One region of the Lelliottia jeotgali genome, then DNA from elsewhere that is predicted to be linked to it. Evidence: predicted binding sites of a transcription regulator. Region 1 holds the regulator's gene; each other region holds the start of a gene.

Region 1 (4,986 bases):
AGTCAAAGTGCACCAGGATCCAACTGCCGAGCAGGGGCGCCAGCGCCGGTGAAAGACCGACCAGCGGCATAATGGTGGCAAAAATGCGGTTCACGCGTGAGGCGGGATAGTAGTCGGTGACCAGCGCCTGCCAGGTTACGGCGGCCGCACACACCCCGAATGCCTGCACAAAACGTAGCACCAGCAGCCAGGTGGCATCGCGCACCCACAGCATCCCCAGACAGGCGACGGCAAAGATCGCCAGACCTAAAAGTAAAATGGGCTTGCGGCCATAGCGGTCGGAAAGCGGTCCCCACAGCAGCTGCGCTAAGGCAAAACCGGCGAGGAACAGGCTCAGGCTGGCGCTGATCGCGGCGGCAGGCGTCTGTAAATCTTCCTGCATCGCGGCGAACGCAGGCAGATACATATCGGTGGCCAAAAAGCCCAGCACGCTTAAACCGCCGAGCCAGATCAGAAATCCTTTGTTGGGTTGCATTGTTTTTATGTCCTAAAGAGGCAGGTATTCATTGGCGCAAAGTGTAGGGAGTGCAAAGTTCCTTGTGAAACGCTAATATTTGGTGGTTGCATTCAAAAAATTTGCAGGCAAAAAATGTGGTCTGAATATTCGTTAGAAGTGGTGGATGCGGTCGCGCGTAACGGCAGCTTTAGCGGCGCGGCCCAGGAACTGCACCGCGTTCCGTCTGCGGTGAGTTACACTGTGCGCCAGCTTGAAGAGTGGCTGGCGGTTCCGCTGTTTGAACGCCGCCATCGCGATGTCGTGTTGACGCCTGCGGGCGTGTGGTTTTTGAAGGAAGGGCGATCTGTTATCAAAAAAATGATGATCACCCGCGAACAATGTCAGCAGATTGCCAACGGCTGGCGCGGTCATCTCGCCATTGCGGTGGATAACATCGTCAAACCCGAACGCACGCGCCAGATGGTGGTCGATTTCTATCGCCACTTTTCAGACGTTGAGCTGCGCGTGTCGCAGGAGGTGTTCAACGGCGTGTGGGATGCGCTGTCGGACGGCAGGGTAGAGATGGCCATCGGCGCAACGCAGGCGATCCCGGTGGGTGGACGCTATGCGTTTCGGGATATGGGGGCGTTGAGCTGGACCTGCGTCGTCGCCCGCGATCATCCTCTCGCCGCGATAGAAGGGCCGCTGAGCGATGACACGTTGCGCAACTGGCCGTCGCTGGTGCTGGAAGATACGTCGCGATCGCTGCCGAAACGCATCACCTGGCTGCTGGATAACCAACGGCGCGTGGTGGCCCCTGACTGGGAAACCTCGGCGACCTGCCTGTCGGCTGGCTTGTGCGTCGGGATGGTGCCGGTGCATTTCGCACGTCCGCGTATAGATCGCGGCGAATGGGTGGCGTTAACCCTGGAAAACCCGTTCCCGGATGCAGCGTGTTGCCTGACCTGGCAGCAAAACGATATGTCACCGGCGCTGGAATGGCTGCTGGCCTATCTGGGAGATAGCGAAACGCTGAACAGAGAGTGGTTGAAGGAGCCGGAATAACCGGCCCCTCAGAGGCGATTAACGACGATAGTCGCGGAACGGACCGTCAGCGACGGAGCGGCGTTCAATCAGGCGCGGGTGGACTTCAATCGACTGTGACTCTTCACGTTTGCTGACGATGCGGTCCATCAGCATGTTAAAGGCGGTTTCACCCAGCGAGTCTTTCGGCTGGTGAATCGTCGTCAGCGCCGGAGTGAAGTAACGGGCGTTGCGCACGTTATCGTATCCGATTACCGAAATATCCTGCGGCACGCGTAAACCAAGCTCATCTGCTGCGCAAAGTGCGCCCATCGCCATAATATCGCCACCGATAAAGACCGCGGTTGGGCGATGTGACTGGGAGACAATCTGCTGCATCGCGCGATAGCCGGATTCCGGTTCGAAGTCGCCCTGCACGATCCAGTTTTCTGGCACCGTGATCAGCGCTTCTTCCATCGCTTTCATAAAGCCAGCCAGACGACCAGCACCAGTATTACGCTCCAGTGGGCCTGGGATCACGCCGATTTCGCGGTGACCGCGTTCAATCAGGTAACGGCCCGCCATATAGCCACCTTCAAAGGCGTTGTCGTTCACTGAATCGGTGAAATCGGCGCGGGTATCGCCCCAGTCCATGACCACCATAGGGATGTGACGATACTCTTCGAGCATCGACAGCACGGATTCCGGATATTCAGAACACATTACCAGCAGGCCATCGACGCGCTTTTGCGCCATCATCGACAGGTAAGCACGCTGTTTTTCCTGGCTGTTCCAGGCGTTACCCAGGATCAGGGTGTAGCCCTTCTGGAAACAGTTTTTCTCAACCGCTTCGATGATTTCCGCAAAATAGGCGGCTTCGCTGCTGGTCGCCAGCAGTCCGATCGATTTAGTGTGATTCACTTTCAGGCTGCGCGCTACGGCACTTGGGGAGTAGTGCAGTTCTTTGATAGCTGCCCACACGGCGTTGCGCGTCTCTTCCGCAACAAAACGTGTTTTGTTAATTACATGTGATACGGTTGTAGTGGAAACGTTTGCGCGTTTCGCCACATCTTTAATTGTTGCCATTACATGTCACTCCAGACCATATCTTAAACTCCTGAAATACTTAAAGGTAAACGTTTGCCTTCTCTCACCCTTATCTCGCAATGTGAATTGCGATACGCCGGGAAAACGACTCAAAACGTCAGGAGGGGGTCAGTGGCCGGTACGCTTATAAATTTAGCGTGGAATTTTGTCTTATCTTGATGAAAAGGGGAAGCGCAAAAACGGTTATCAGTCTAAATCCAGGAAGATTTTTGGGGTAAACTGTGTAAAAATGAGCAAGCTCACTTTTCGTGGGGTGATTAAAAGGAGAAAAATTGATGAGTGCCGATCTTAAGTTTTCGCTGACCACTACCGTTATTGTGCTGGCTTTGATTGTTGCAGCAGGTCTTACCGCAGCCCTGCACTGATTTAAACGGGGGAGAGTTCTCTCCCTCGTCTCTTCTCCCGATTGTTACTCATCCCGCAAAAATCTTTTGCTAATTTGTTAACTTCTCATTTTTTGTGATTGATGTCATGCTTTTGACATCTTAGTCCCGTGTCGCGCGATGACACGGTTTGCGGAGTTAACAATGAAAATCAACTTTCCCTTGCTGGCCCTGGCGATTGGCGCTTTTGGCATCGGCACTACCGAGTTTTCCCCGATGGGACTCCTGCCGGTGATCGCCAAAGGCGTGGACGTCTCTATTCCGGCAGCGGGTATGCTCATCAGCGCTTATGCGATAGGGGTGATGGTCGGTGCGCCGCTCATGACCTTGCTGCTCTCACATCGCGCCCGCCGCAATGCGCTGATCTTCCTGATGGCGATTTTTACCCTCGGCAACGTGCTGTCGGCGATTGCGCCGGATTACACTACGCTACTGCTGTCGCGCATTCTGACCAGCCTGAACCACGGCGCGTTCTTTGGTTTAGGGTCGGTGGTAGCCGCGAGCGTAGTGCCAAAACACAAGCAGGCTAGCGCGGTGGCGACCATGTTTATGGGCCTGACCATCGCCAACATTGGCGGCGTTCCGGCGGCGACATGGCTCGGTGAAGTGATTGGCTGGCGCATGTCTTTCCTCGCAACGGCCGGACTTGGCGTGGTGGCGATGGTCGCACTGTTATTCTCTCTGCCGAAAGGCGAGGCAGGCGAGCGCCCGGATGTGCGCAAAGAGCTGTCGGTGCTGGTGCGTCCACAGGTGCTGTCTGCTCTGTTAACGACGGTGCTCGGTGCAGGCGCGATGTTCACGCTCTACACCTATATCTCTCCGGTGCTGCATGACATTACCCATGCGACACCGCTGTTCGTTACGGGGATGCTGGTCCTGATTGGTGTCGGTTTCTCGCTGGGTAACTATCTTGGTGGCAAGCTGGCGGATCGTTCTGTGACCGGCACGCTGAAAGGATTTCTGACTCTGCTGATCGTGATTATGCTCGCCATTCCGTGGCTGGCGCGCAATGAGTTTGGTGCGGCCATTGCGATGGTGGTGTGGGGGGCTGCGACCTTCGCGGTGGTTCCACCGTTGCAGATGCGCGTGATGCGGGTGGCGCACGAAGCTCCCGGTCTGTCGTCTTCCGTGAATATCGGTGCCTTTAACCTCGGCAATGCACTTGGTGCGGCTGCGGGTGGGGCGGTGATTTCGGGCGGGCTGGGGTACAGCTTTGTTCCGGTAATGGGGGCAATTATCGCCGCACTGGGTCTGTTGCTGGTCCTGACGTCGGGGCGCAAACAGCCGGAACCCGTTAGCGTCACCGAGTAATCAAAAAACGCAGAAGGGCTGCCCCTTCTGCGTCTCAGTTATGCAGCGAAGTTTTTCGCCACAAATTCCCAGTTAACCAGTGCCCAGAAGTGCTCAAGGTAGTTCGGGCGAGCGTTACGGTAATCGATATAGTAAGCGTGCTCCCACACATCGACGGTCATCAGCGGTTTGGCGCTGGTGGTCAGTGGGGTGCCTGCGTTAGAGGTGGAAACGATAGCCAGTTTGCCATCCGCCTCTTTTACCAGCCACGTCCAGCCAGAACCGAAGTTCTTAATGGCTGCGTCAGTAAACTTCGCTTTAAAATCAGCAAAGCTGCCGAAGGCCGCATTAATCGCCGCAGCCAGTTCACCGGTCGGTTCACCGCCCGCGTTTGGCGCCAGGCAGTGCCAGTAAAACGTGTGGTTCCACACCTGAGCGGCGTTATTGAATACGCCGCCTTCAGAGCTACGCACGATCTCTTCCAGTGTTTTGCCTTCAAACGCGGTGCCTTTCACCAGGTTGTTCAGGTTTGTGACATAGGTCTGATGGTGTTTGCCGTAGTGGTATTCCAGGGTTTCCGCCGAAATGTGCGGAGCCAGGGCGTCTTTTGCATACGGTAATGCAGGTAATTCGAACGACATTGCTTCTCTCCTTATTATAGTTTGCGCATCAATAACCCTATTGAGTGCAGGGATAGAGTAGCAAATTGAAAGGGGAGGCAAAAGAGGAACTTACCCTGCTGGCGGA
Region 2 (4,986 bases), on a different contig from region 1:
GGATGCACCAGCGCCGCGCCGGGACCGTAAACCACAACCAGCCCTTCAGCCACGTTGTTCACCTGCTCTTTCAGCGCAGCCAGCTTTTGCGGGTCGATAAACTCGCTGAGCTGGTGGCAGGAGAGCACGCCAAAGACGCGGTCATCGGTGAGATTGCGCGCCAGAAGCTGATGCAGGGCCGACTCATCGAGCCGCGCCTGTTCGGCGTTAATCGCAAGGACCGGATTCAGCGCGGTCAGCAGTTTTTCTTCCAACTCGGCCAGCCGAACGCCCGGATAGCAGTCAATCACCACAACGGTTCGCTGGCCTGTTCTGGCGCCAAGCCGGGCCGTTATCGCTTCCCAGCCCTGCCAGGCGCTGTCGTCGTAGCCTTCAATCTGGAGCGTGGGATATTTCTCGTAGCAGCTCATTTTATCCTCCGTAATCGTTGCTTAAGGTTATTCGATTAACCGAGTTTGAGAAGGGTGGTTAACGCGATTAACCCGCCATTCCAGGCAATGAAAGGGGAAAAAGCGGGCGGAATGTGAAGAGGCTCACAGGGAAAAATGCAAAAAATAGGTTATTCGATTAATCTGGAATGAAGTCTTAAAGGAGTCACTATGACAGGAATCACGCTGGCCGATGTCGCGAAGCGGGCCGGAGTCTCAACGGCGACGGTCTCGATGGTGTTGTGCAACAAAGGGCGCATTTCGCAGGCGACGCGCGAGCGGGTGCTGAAAGCCCTGGATGAATCGGGCTACGTTTATAACCAGACGGCGGCCAACCTGCGCAATCGCAGCAGTAATCAGGTGGGACTGCTGCTGCACGATATCACTAACCCCTTTTACGGGGAGATGACGGCGGGGCTGAGCCACGAAATGGAGCGTCACGACCTGATGCTGTTTCTGGCGAACAGCGAAGAGTCCTCCCAGCGGCAGCAGAAATTTGTCGATTCCCTGATGCGCAATAACGTCGGCGGAATGGTGCTGTGCGCCGCCCGTGAAACGCCGCAGGCGTTTTTCGACGGTCTGAAGCGACGCAATATTCCGGCGATCATGGTGGTGCGTCCGCTCAACGACCCGGATTTCGATTTTGTCGGGACGGATAACTTCCTCGGCACGCAGATGGCGACGGAACATCTGCTGCGGCTGGGGCATCGGCAGATTGCGTTTATTGGCGGCAGCCAGAATTCCGGCTCGCGGGCGCAGCGTATCGGCGGCTTTACCAGCCAACTGCTGGAGTACGGCGTCGCGCCGAATCCCGACTGGATCATCACCTCCCAGGCCAGCCAGAGCGACGGCGCGCGCGTGGCGGAAACGCTGCTGAAAGAGAACCCGCAGATCACGGCGGCCATTTGCTATCAGGATATTGTGGCGCTCGGCGTTATGCAGAGTTTACGCAAACTGGGCCGCGAACCGGGGCGGGATTTTGCGCTGGTCGGCTTCGATGACATCACCGAAGCGGCGTTGGTGCAGCCCGCCCTGACCACGGTATCGGTCGCGGCCAAAGAGATTGGTCGTAAAGCGGGGGAGCTGTTATTCAGCCGGATTCAGGGGAACGATGAGCCAGCGAAAAGGATCATTTTACCGCCTGCGCTGGTGGTGCGTGAATCATGCGGTTTTCGCTGATCCTCATGTCTTTTACTGATACTGCTCCCTGTTTATCATAAAATTCTAATTATCGGCGTTTTAAGATAGCGGGTTCTTCACAGGCTGGTTAATCTGAAAACGATTTACATACTTTTAACGTAAGAGAATAACTATGCATGATGCACAGGTGCGTGTCGCGATAGCGGGCGCGGGTGGCCGTATGGGCCGTCAGTTAATTCAGGCAGCGCTGCAGTTAGACGGCGTTGCGCTTGGCGCGGCGCTGGAGCGCGACGGCTCCTCATTACTGGGAACCGATGCGGGCGAACTGGCAGGTGTGGGTAAGACGGGCGTCACTGTGCAAAGCAGCCTGGATGCGGTGAAAGACGATTTTGATGTATTCATCGATTTCACCCGCCCGGAAGGGACGCTGCACCATCTGGCCTTTTGCCGTCAGCACGGTAAGGGCATGGTCATCGGCACCACCGGTTTTGACGACGCGGGCAAACAGGCCATCAAAGAGGCGTCCCAGGACATCGCCATTGTCTTTGCGGCTAACTTCAGCGTCGGCGTGAACGTGATGCTCAAGCTGCTGGAGAAAGCGGCCAAAGTGATGGGTGACTACACGGACATCGAGATTATCGAAGCGCACCACCGTCATAAAGTGGATGCCCCGTCCGGTACAGCGCTGGCGATGGGCGAAGCGATTGCTTATGCACTTGATAAGGATTTAAAGGACTGCGCGGTCTACTCTCGCGAAGGGCATACCGGCGAGCGTGTTCCGGGCACTATTGGGTTTGCAACAGTGCGTGCGGGCGATATCGTCGGCGAACACACGGCTATCTTTGCCGATATCGGTGAGCGCGTGGAGATTACCCATAAAGCATCGAGCCGCATGACCTTTGCTAACGGTGCAGTGCGCTCCGCATTGTGGCTTAAAAATCTGGATAATGGTCTTTTTGATATGCGAGATGTGCTTAATCTTAACGATTTATAAGTGTTATTACCCATCGTGATGTGGTTATTGCAGTCTTAATTGATTGATTGCACAGGGTAATATTTTATTGCCCTTTTATTTTGGCTATTTAAGATGCTTTTTAAGCAATCATCATTAAAAATCACAGTTTTCTTCCATTTTTGTGTTATTGAACTGTAAATTTTGACCATTTGGTCTGGTTTTTACTGACTTAAACGTACAGATCCCACTAAACTCAGCATACAAACGTTTTCTAACGTGATTTTGTTGATCTTTTTATGGCTTAAACGCCGCCAAACGCCAAAGCCTTGCAAAATAATACACAAAAAAGCCGTTTTGAGTTGACTTTACCCCACCAAATCCCCAGAATGCCGCCGTTTGCCGAAAATCCACTGGCAGCAAATTTGCATTGATTCATAGCGCCGTTGTGAATTAATATGCAGATAAAGTGAGTGAATATTCTCTGGAGGGTGTTTTGATTAAGTCAGCGCTATTGGTTCTGGAAGACGGAACCCAGTTTATCGGTCGGGCCATAGGGGCAACAGGTTCGGCGGTTGGGGAAGTCGTTTTCAATACTTCAATGACCGGTTATCAAGAAATCCTCACTGATCCTTCCTATTCCCGCCAAATCGTCACCCTTACTTATCCTCATATTGGTAATGTCGGCACCAACGAAGCCGATGCCGAATCCTCCCAGGTCCACGCGCAAGGTCTGATTATTCGCGACCTGCCGCTGATTGCCAGCAACTACCGCAACACTGAAGACCTCTCTTCCTACCTGAAACGTCACAACATCGTGGCGATTGCCGATATCGATACCCGTAAGCTGACCCGTCTGCTGCGCGAGAAGGGCGCACAGAACGGCTGCATCATCGCGGGCGATAACCTGGATGCGGCACTGGCGCAGGAAAAAGCGAAAGCCTTCCCTGGCCTGAACGGGATGGATCTGGCGAAAGAAGTGACCACCGCGGAAGCTTACAGCTGGACGCAGGGGAGCTGGACGCTGGCGGGTGAACTGCCAGAAGCGAAGAAAGAAGAAGAGCTGCCGTTCCACGTGGTCGCCTACGACTACGGCGCGAAGCGCAACATCCTGCGCATGCTGGTGGACCGTGGCTGCCGCCTGACGGTGGTTCCGGCGAAAACGCCTGCGGACGAAGTGCTGAAGATGAACCCGGACGGGATCTTCCTCTCCAACGGCCCTGGTGACCCGGCGCCGTGCGATTACGCGATTGAAGCGATTAAAACCTTCCTCGAAACCGATATTCCGGTATTTGGCATCTGCCTCGGCCATCAGCTGCTGGCGCTGGCGAGCGGTGCGAAAACCGTCAAGATGAAGTTCGGTCACCACGGTGGTAACCACCCGGTGAAAGATATCGACAACAACACGGTGATGATTACCGCGCAGAACCACGGTTTTGCGGTGGACGAGGCGTCAATGCCTGCCAACCTGCGTGTCACCCACAAGTCGCTGTTCGACCACACCCTGCAGGGTATCCATCGCACCGACAAACCGGCGTTCAGCTTCCAGGGCCACCCGGAAGCCAGCCCAGGCCCGCACGATGCTGCGCCGCTGTTCGATCACTTCATCGAACTTATCGAGCAATACCGTCAGACCGCTAAATAATCAGGAGCCGAGAACAAAATGCCAAAACGTACAGATATAAAAAGCATCCTGATCCTTGGCGCTGGCCCGATCGTTATCGGCCAGGCCTGCGAATTCGACTACTCCGGCGCACAGGCGTGTAAAGCCCTGCGCGAAGAGGGTTACCGCGTCATTCTGGTGAACTCTAACCCGGCCACCATCATGACCGACCCGGAAATGGCTGATGCGACCTACATCGAGCCGATTCACTGGGAAGTGGTCCGCAAAATCATCGAAAAAGAGCGTCCGGACGCCGTGCTGCCAACCATGGGCGGCCAGACCGCGCTGAACTGTGCGCTGGAACTGGAACGCCAGGGCGTGCTGGCTGAGTTCGGCGTGACCATGATTGGTGCCACCGCCGACGCGATTGATAAAGCCGAAGACCGCCGCCGTTTCGACGTGGCGATGAAGAAAATCGGCCTCGATACCGCGCGCTCCGGCATCGCGCACACTATGGAAGAAGCGCTGGCGGTTGCCGCTGACGTGGGTTATCCGTGCATCATCCGTCCTTCGTTCACTATGGGCGGCACCGGTGGCGGTATCGCCTACAACCGCGAAGAGTTTGAAGAGATTTGCGAACGCGGTCTGGATCTTTCCCCCACCAAAGAGCTGCTGATTGACGAGTCGCTGATTGGCTGGAAAGAGTACGAGATGGAAGTGGTGCGTGATAAAAACGACAACTGCATCATCGTCTGCTCTATCGAAAACTTCGATGCGATGGGTATCCACACCGGCGACTCCATCACCGTGGCACCGGCTCAGACCCTGACCGACAAAGAGTATCAAATCATGCGTAACGCCTC
Region 3 (4,986 bases), 1.1 Mb from region 1:
TTTTCATGTTTATCCTCAACAGATTGTCTTCTTACGGGATTTTACGACGGGGGAGTGTCGTTAATGTGCCATTAATTCCCCTGGCAAGGCAAAGCATAAAGCCCGTCAGATGGAAATTTTTGCATCATAAGTGCTTAACTATGCACTTGACGACCCAAAACGGTGCGTATTTTGCACCATTTTGGGGAGCGCTACCCGTCAGTGATGGTTAATCACCGTAAACGTTGAAGTCGAAATATTTCTTCGCCAGTTTGTCGTAGGTTCCGTCTTTGCGCAGTTCAGCAAAGGCTTTATCGAACGCCGCTTTCAGCTCTTTATCGTCTTTACGCAGGCCAATCCCAGTGCCGTCACCGAAGTATTTTTTGTCTTTCACTGATGGACCGGCAAAGGCAAACTCTTTACCCGCAGGCTGTTTCAGGAAGCCTTCGCTCGCCGCGACTTCGTCCTGGAATGCCGCATCCAGACGCCCTGCTGCGAGGTCAGAATAGATCAGGTCCTGGTTTTGGTAAGCGACGACATCGACGCCTTTTTCACGCCAGTCGGCGTTAGCAAAGCCTTCCTGCGTGGAGCCCTGCAACACGCCAACGTGTTTGCCTTTCAGCGACTCAATGGTCGGCTGAATCGGGGAGCCTTTCGCTGCGATCAGACGGGAATCCGCTGCATAGAGCTTGTCAGAGAAGGCAATTTCCTGCTGACGTTTTTCAGTAATGGAGAGTGAAGAGATGATGGCATCGATTTTCTTGGCTTTCAGCGATGGAATTAACGCATCAAAATCGCTGCCCACCCATGTGCATTTCACCTGCATGCGCTTGCACATTTCATTGCCCAGATCGATATCAAAGCCAACGAAATCACCTTTCGCATCCTTGGACGAGAATGGCGCGTAAGTGGCGTCAGTACCGATACGCACAGTCTGAGGAAGTGCCGCATAGCTGCTCGCTGCCGCACTTAATCCCACCAGCAGAGACAGAGCCAGAACCGTCTTCTTCATACATTTACCCTCAAGTGTCGTGATTTTCTTATGGTTTATGTTGTGTGTTGTGTAACAGGCGTTCTCTTGCAGGTCTTATGCCATATTGCCGACTGGTCAAAAATTCGACGTTAAATATGTTAATAAAACGTTGCGATATTGCCTTAATAAGGAAAGATAGCAGGTCTGCCAAACGAACCGGAGAGGGATAAAGGGAAAAAACGAATTAAATGTCGAGGATATGATCGCGGTTGCATAATTGCCCCGCAACGGGGCAACCAGGCTTATCATGCACCCAAAACGGGCAACGGCCTATGCGCCCTGCCAGCGCGCGAACAGATCTTCCGGCAGGTCGATATCAAACTGATCCAGGACGCGATTGACGGTCTGGTTTATCACATCATCCAGCGTTTGCGGGCGATGATAGAACGCCGGGACCGGCGGCATAATCACCGCACCCAGCTCCGCCGCCTGAGTCATCAGACGCAAATGCCCCAGATGCAGTGGCGTTTCACGCACGCAAAGCACCAGCGTGCGGCGCTCTTTCAGCACCACATCGGCGGCACGCGTCACCAGGGTGTCGGTATAGCTGTTGACGATGCCAGAGAGCGTTTTAATCGAGCACGGCAGAATCACCATGCCGGCAGTTTTAAACGAACCGGAGGAGATGCTGGCAGCGATGTCGCGGGCGTCATGCACCACGTCGGCCAGCGCCTGTACGTCGCGCAGGGAGAGATCGGTTTCGAGAGCAAGGGTTTGACGCGCAGCCTGGCTCATCACCAGATGGGTCTGGACATCCGCCACGTCGCGCAGCACTTCCAGCAGACGTACGCCGTAAATGGCACCGCTGGCACCGGAGATCCCTACAATGAGTTGTTTCATGATTTCGCCCTTTCTCGATTCAGGGCAGACTGTGCAGGATTTTGCGAGGAGTTGCAAGTGAGGGCACCCGCCCTCACTTGCCGAAGACTTAGCCTTCGTTATGCATCTCTAAACTTTCGAGATCGTTTTGCATCTGCACGGCTTTCGCATCGTCGTTGCGCAGCGAGTCGAGATAGTCGAGATACTGCTGATCGACGTCTTTAGTCACGTAAATGCCGTTGAAGACCGAGCACTCAAACTGCTGAATATCCGGGTTCTCGGCGCGCACCGCGTCAATCAGATCGCTGAGATCCTGGAAAATCAGGCCGTCTGCACCGATTATCTGGCGAATCTCATCCACTTCACGACCGTGAGCTATCAGCTCGTTAGCAGTTGGCATGTCGATACCGTAGACGTTAGGGAAACGAATTTCCGGTGCGGCGGAGGCCAGATAGACTTTTTTCGCCCCGGCTTCACGCGCCATCTCGATAATCTGCTCAGACGTGGTACCCCGCACGATGGAGTCATCCACCAGCAGCACGTTCTTATCGCGGAACTCAGCGCGGTTAGCGTTGAGCTTGCGGCGAACGGACTTACGACGCAGATGCTGGCCCGGCATGATAAAGGTGCGGCCCACGTAGCGGTTCTTCACGAAGCCCTGACGGTACGGTTTACCCAGGATTCGCGCCATTTCCAGGGCGATATCGCAGGAGGTTTCTGGAATCGGGATCACGACGTCGATATCCAGATCGTCCCACTCGCGGGCAATCTTTTCACCGAGCTTGGTACCCATGTTCACGCGCGCGCTGTATACGGAAATTTTGTCGATGAAAGAGTCCGGGCGTGCGAAGTAAACATATTCGAACAGGCACGGATTGCTGACCGGGTTTTCCGCGCACTGGCGGGTAAACAGCTGGCCTTTTTCGGTAATATAGACGGCTTCGCCCGGCGCGACATCGCGCAGGAACTCAAAGCCCAGGGTATCCAGCGCCACGCTTTCGGAGGCGACCATGTACTCGGTACGGCCATCGCCCAGATCGCGTTTACCCAGCACCAGCGGACGGATGCCGTTAGGGTCGCGGAACGCCACCATACCGTGGCCGATAATCATCGCCACGCAGGCATACGCGCCACGGATCAGGCGGTTAGTCGCGGCAATGGCGGCAAAAATGTTGTCTGCTTCCAGCGGATAATGGCGGAAGTTATCCAGCTCGCTGGCAAAGATATTGAGCAGAATTTCAGAATCAGAGGTGGTGTTAATGTGGCGACGTTTCTCTTCAAACAGCTTTTGACGCAGCTCATGCGCGTTGGTCAGGTTGCCATTGTGGGCAAGCGTGATGCCATATGGAGAGTTGACGTAGAAAGGCTGTGCTTCAGAGGCGCTGGAACTGCCAGCGGTAGGATAACGAACGTGGCCAATACCCATATTGCCTTGCAGGCGCTGCATATGGCGGGCTTCAAATACATCGTTGACCAGGCCATTCGCTTTGCGTAAACGGAAACAGTTATTGGCATCAATTGTGATGATGCCTGCTGCATCCTGCCCACGGTGCTGAAGCACCGACAACGCGTCATAAATAGACTGGTTTACCGGCATGAAACCGGCGATACCGACAATACCGCACATTCGTCTTTTCCTCGTTAAGCCACATCTCAAAGCGATTTACACTTTGGGCAAGAAACTCGACGAGCTTTGCAGATAGTCAAAGAACCATCTGATGATGAAGCTGAACTGTGGAATCAGCTGTGACTTGCTCCAGTCTTCGCTTTTTGAAAACCCGGTAAAGGTATCAAGGAAGAACAATATCGCTGCCACGATCAGCACGCCTCGCAGCGCACCAAAACAGATCCCTAACACTCTGTCCGTTCCTGACAGACCGGTTTTCTCGACCAGCTGGCCTATCACATAGTTAACGATAGCGCCGACGAGAAGTGTCGCGATAAACAGCACCGCGATGGCGATTCCATTCCGGACCAGTTCATCTTCAAAGCCCGTGAACCAGACAGACAGGTAAGTGTAGTAATGACTGGCGACAAAGAAAGCACAACCCCATGTCACCAGCGATAACGCTTCACGAACAAAGCCACGGATCAGGCTAACCAGACAGGAAAAACCTATCACCGCAATGATGGCGTAATCAATCCAGACCATATGTGTCCCACGATTAAACGCCCTGTCATCCAGTTCGGGGCGAATTCTAACAGAAAAAGAAAACGTTTGCGTAGGGATTTCCTTCCCGCGCGTAAATAAAAAAGGCGCTGAAAAAATGCTCAACGCCGTCAGCCTTGTTGCCTTATCTGGCAATCTGGCGCACGCGAATTCCCCTCCCCCTAACCCTCTCCCCAAAGGGGCGAGAGGATGGTTTTCTCCCTCTCCCTGAGGGAGAGGGCCGGGGTGAGGGACTCATTAGTTCGCGCTATAATTCATCACCACGCCGCTCAGGCCAGAGATTTGCTTCATGTCGCCAAGCGAACTTTTCAGCTTATCTTTTGAGGCATCTGGGCCGACCAGAATACGGGTAATTTTACCCTGCACCGGGGTCGAAGGTGAAGTGTAAGCGCGATATCCCGCGGCGCGTAACTTACCGACCACTTCATTGACTTTATCGGCATTTTTGAGCGCACCGAGCTGGACGACATAAGCTTTGCCGGTTGGCGCTGCTTTGTCTTCCTGGACCGGTTTTTCCGGCGGTGCCTCTGTCGCGGCGGCAATTTGCTCGCTGGCTTTATCACGCTGCGGCTTCGGCTGCGGCTGAGGTTTTTCGGCCGGTTTTGTAACAGGCTTTGGCTGCACCACAGGTTCCGGGACAGGATCCAGTTCGCTATTGTTGTTCGCCGTTAAGCGCGAAGGATCGAGCGACGGGGCAGCTGCATCACCCGCACGTACCTCTTCCGCTGCGCCTTCCGGAGGCTGAGCGGGCAACGCCTGCGTGGCCGCAGGCAGCATGTCGGGCTCATCGCGATCGCCAGGTTTTGGCACCAGCGGGATCGCCGCAAACTCATCCTGATAATGTTTTTTCTGCCCATCGAGCAGTCCTGGAAGGATAATCACTCCCAGCGCAACCAGTACAATGGTTCCTGTTAAACGGTTCTGAAACTTACTTGCCACCGGTTCTCCCCGCCTCCATCACTTCCATGACATGCGCCACGGTGTG

The links. Region 1 encodes PurR, which represses purine synthesis genes. Its sites were predicted from a motif close to CANGCAAACGTTTGCNTG; they were not measured.
Region 2: the regulator PurR is predicted to act here: its motif matches at 2,781-2,798, upstream of carA (glutamine-hydrolyzing carbamoyl-phosphate synthase small subunit).
Region 3: the regulator PurR is predicted to act here: its motif matches at 4,039-4,056, upstream of cvpA (colicin V production protein).

The regions. Positions count from the first base shown of each region.
Region 1 is NZ_JAENMQ010000001.1:28,239-33,224, forward strand. Features, by position in the region: gene punC (purine nucleoside transporter PunC) at 1-475, opposite strand, end outside; gene punR (DNA-binding transcriptional activator PunR) at 590-1,501, shown strand; gene purR (HTH-type transcriptional repressor PurR) at 1,520-2,545, opposite strand; gene cydH (cytochrome bd-I oxidase subunit CydH) at 2,842-2,931, shown strand; gene JBO43_RS00165 (MFS transporter) at 3,094-4,260, shown strand; gene sodB (superoxide dismutase [Fe]) at 4,299-4,880, opposite strand.
Region 2 is NZ_JAENMQ010000002.1:176,293-181,278, reverse strand. Features, by position in the region: gene JBO43_RS07245 (class I mannose-6-phosphate isomerase) at 1-410, opposite strand, end outside; gene JBO43_RS07240 (LacI family DNA-binding transcriptional regulator) at 600-1,607, shown strand; gene dapB (4-hydroxy-tetrahydrodipicolinate reductase) at 1,741-2,562, shown strand; gene carA (glutamine-hydrolyzing carbamoyl-phosphate synthase small subunit) at 3,017-4,165, shown strand; gene carB (carbamoyl-phosphate synthase large subunit) at 4,184-4,986, shown strand, end outside.
Region 3 is NZ_JAENMQ010000001.1:1,143,826-1,148,811, forward strand. Features, by position in the region: gene hisJ (histidine ABC transporter substrate-binding protein HisJ) at 1-7, opposite strand, end outside; gene argT (lysine/arginine/ornithine ABC transporter substrate-binding protein ArgT) at 209-991, opposite strand; gene JBO43_RS05390 (UbiX family flavin prenyltransferase) at 1,283-1,852, opposite strand; gene purF (amidophosphoribosyltransferase) at 1,941-3,458, opposite strand; gene cvpA (colicin V production protein) at 3,495-3,983, opposite strand; gene dedD (cell division protein DedD) at 4,239-4,940, opposite strand; gene folC (bifunctional tetrahydrofolate synthase/dihydrofolate synthase) at 4,930-4,986, opposite strand, start outside.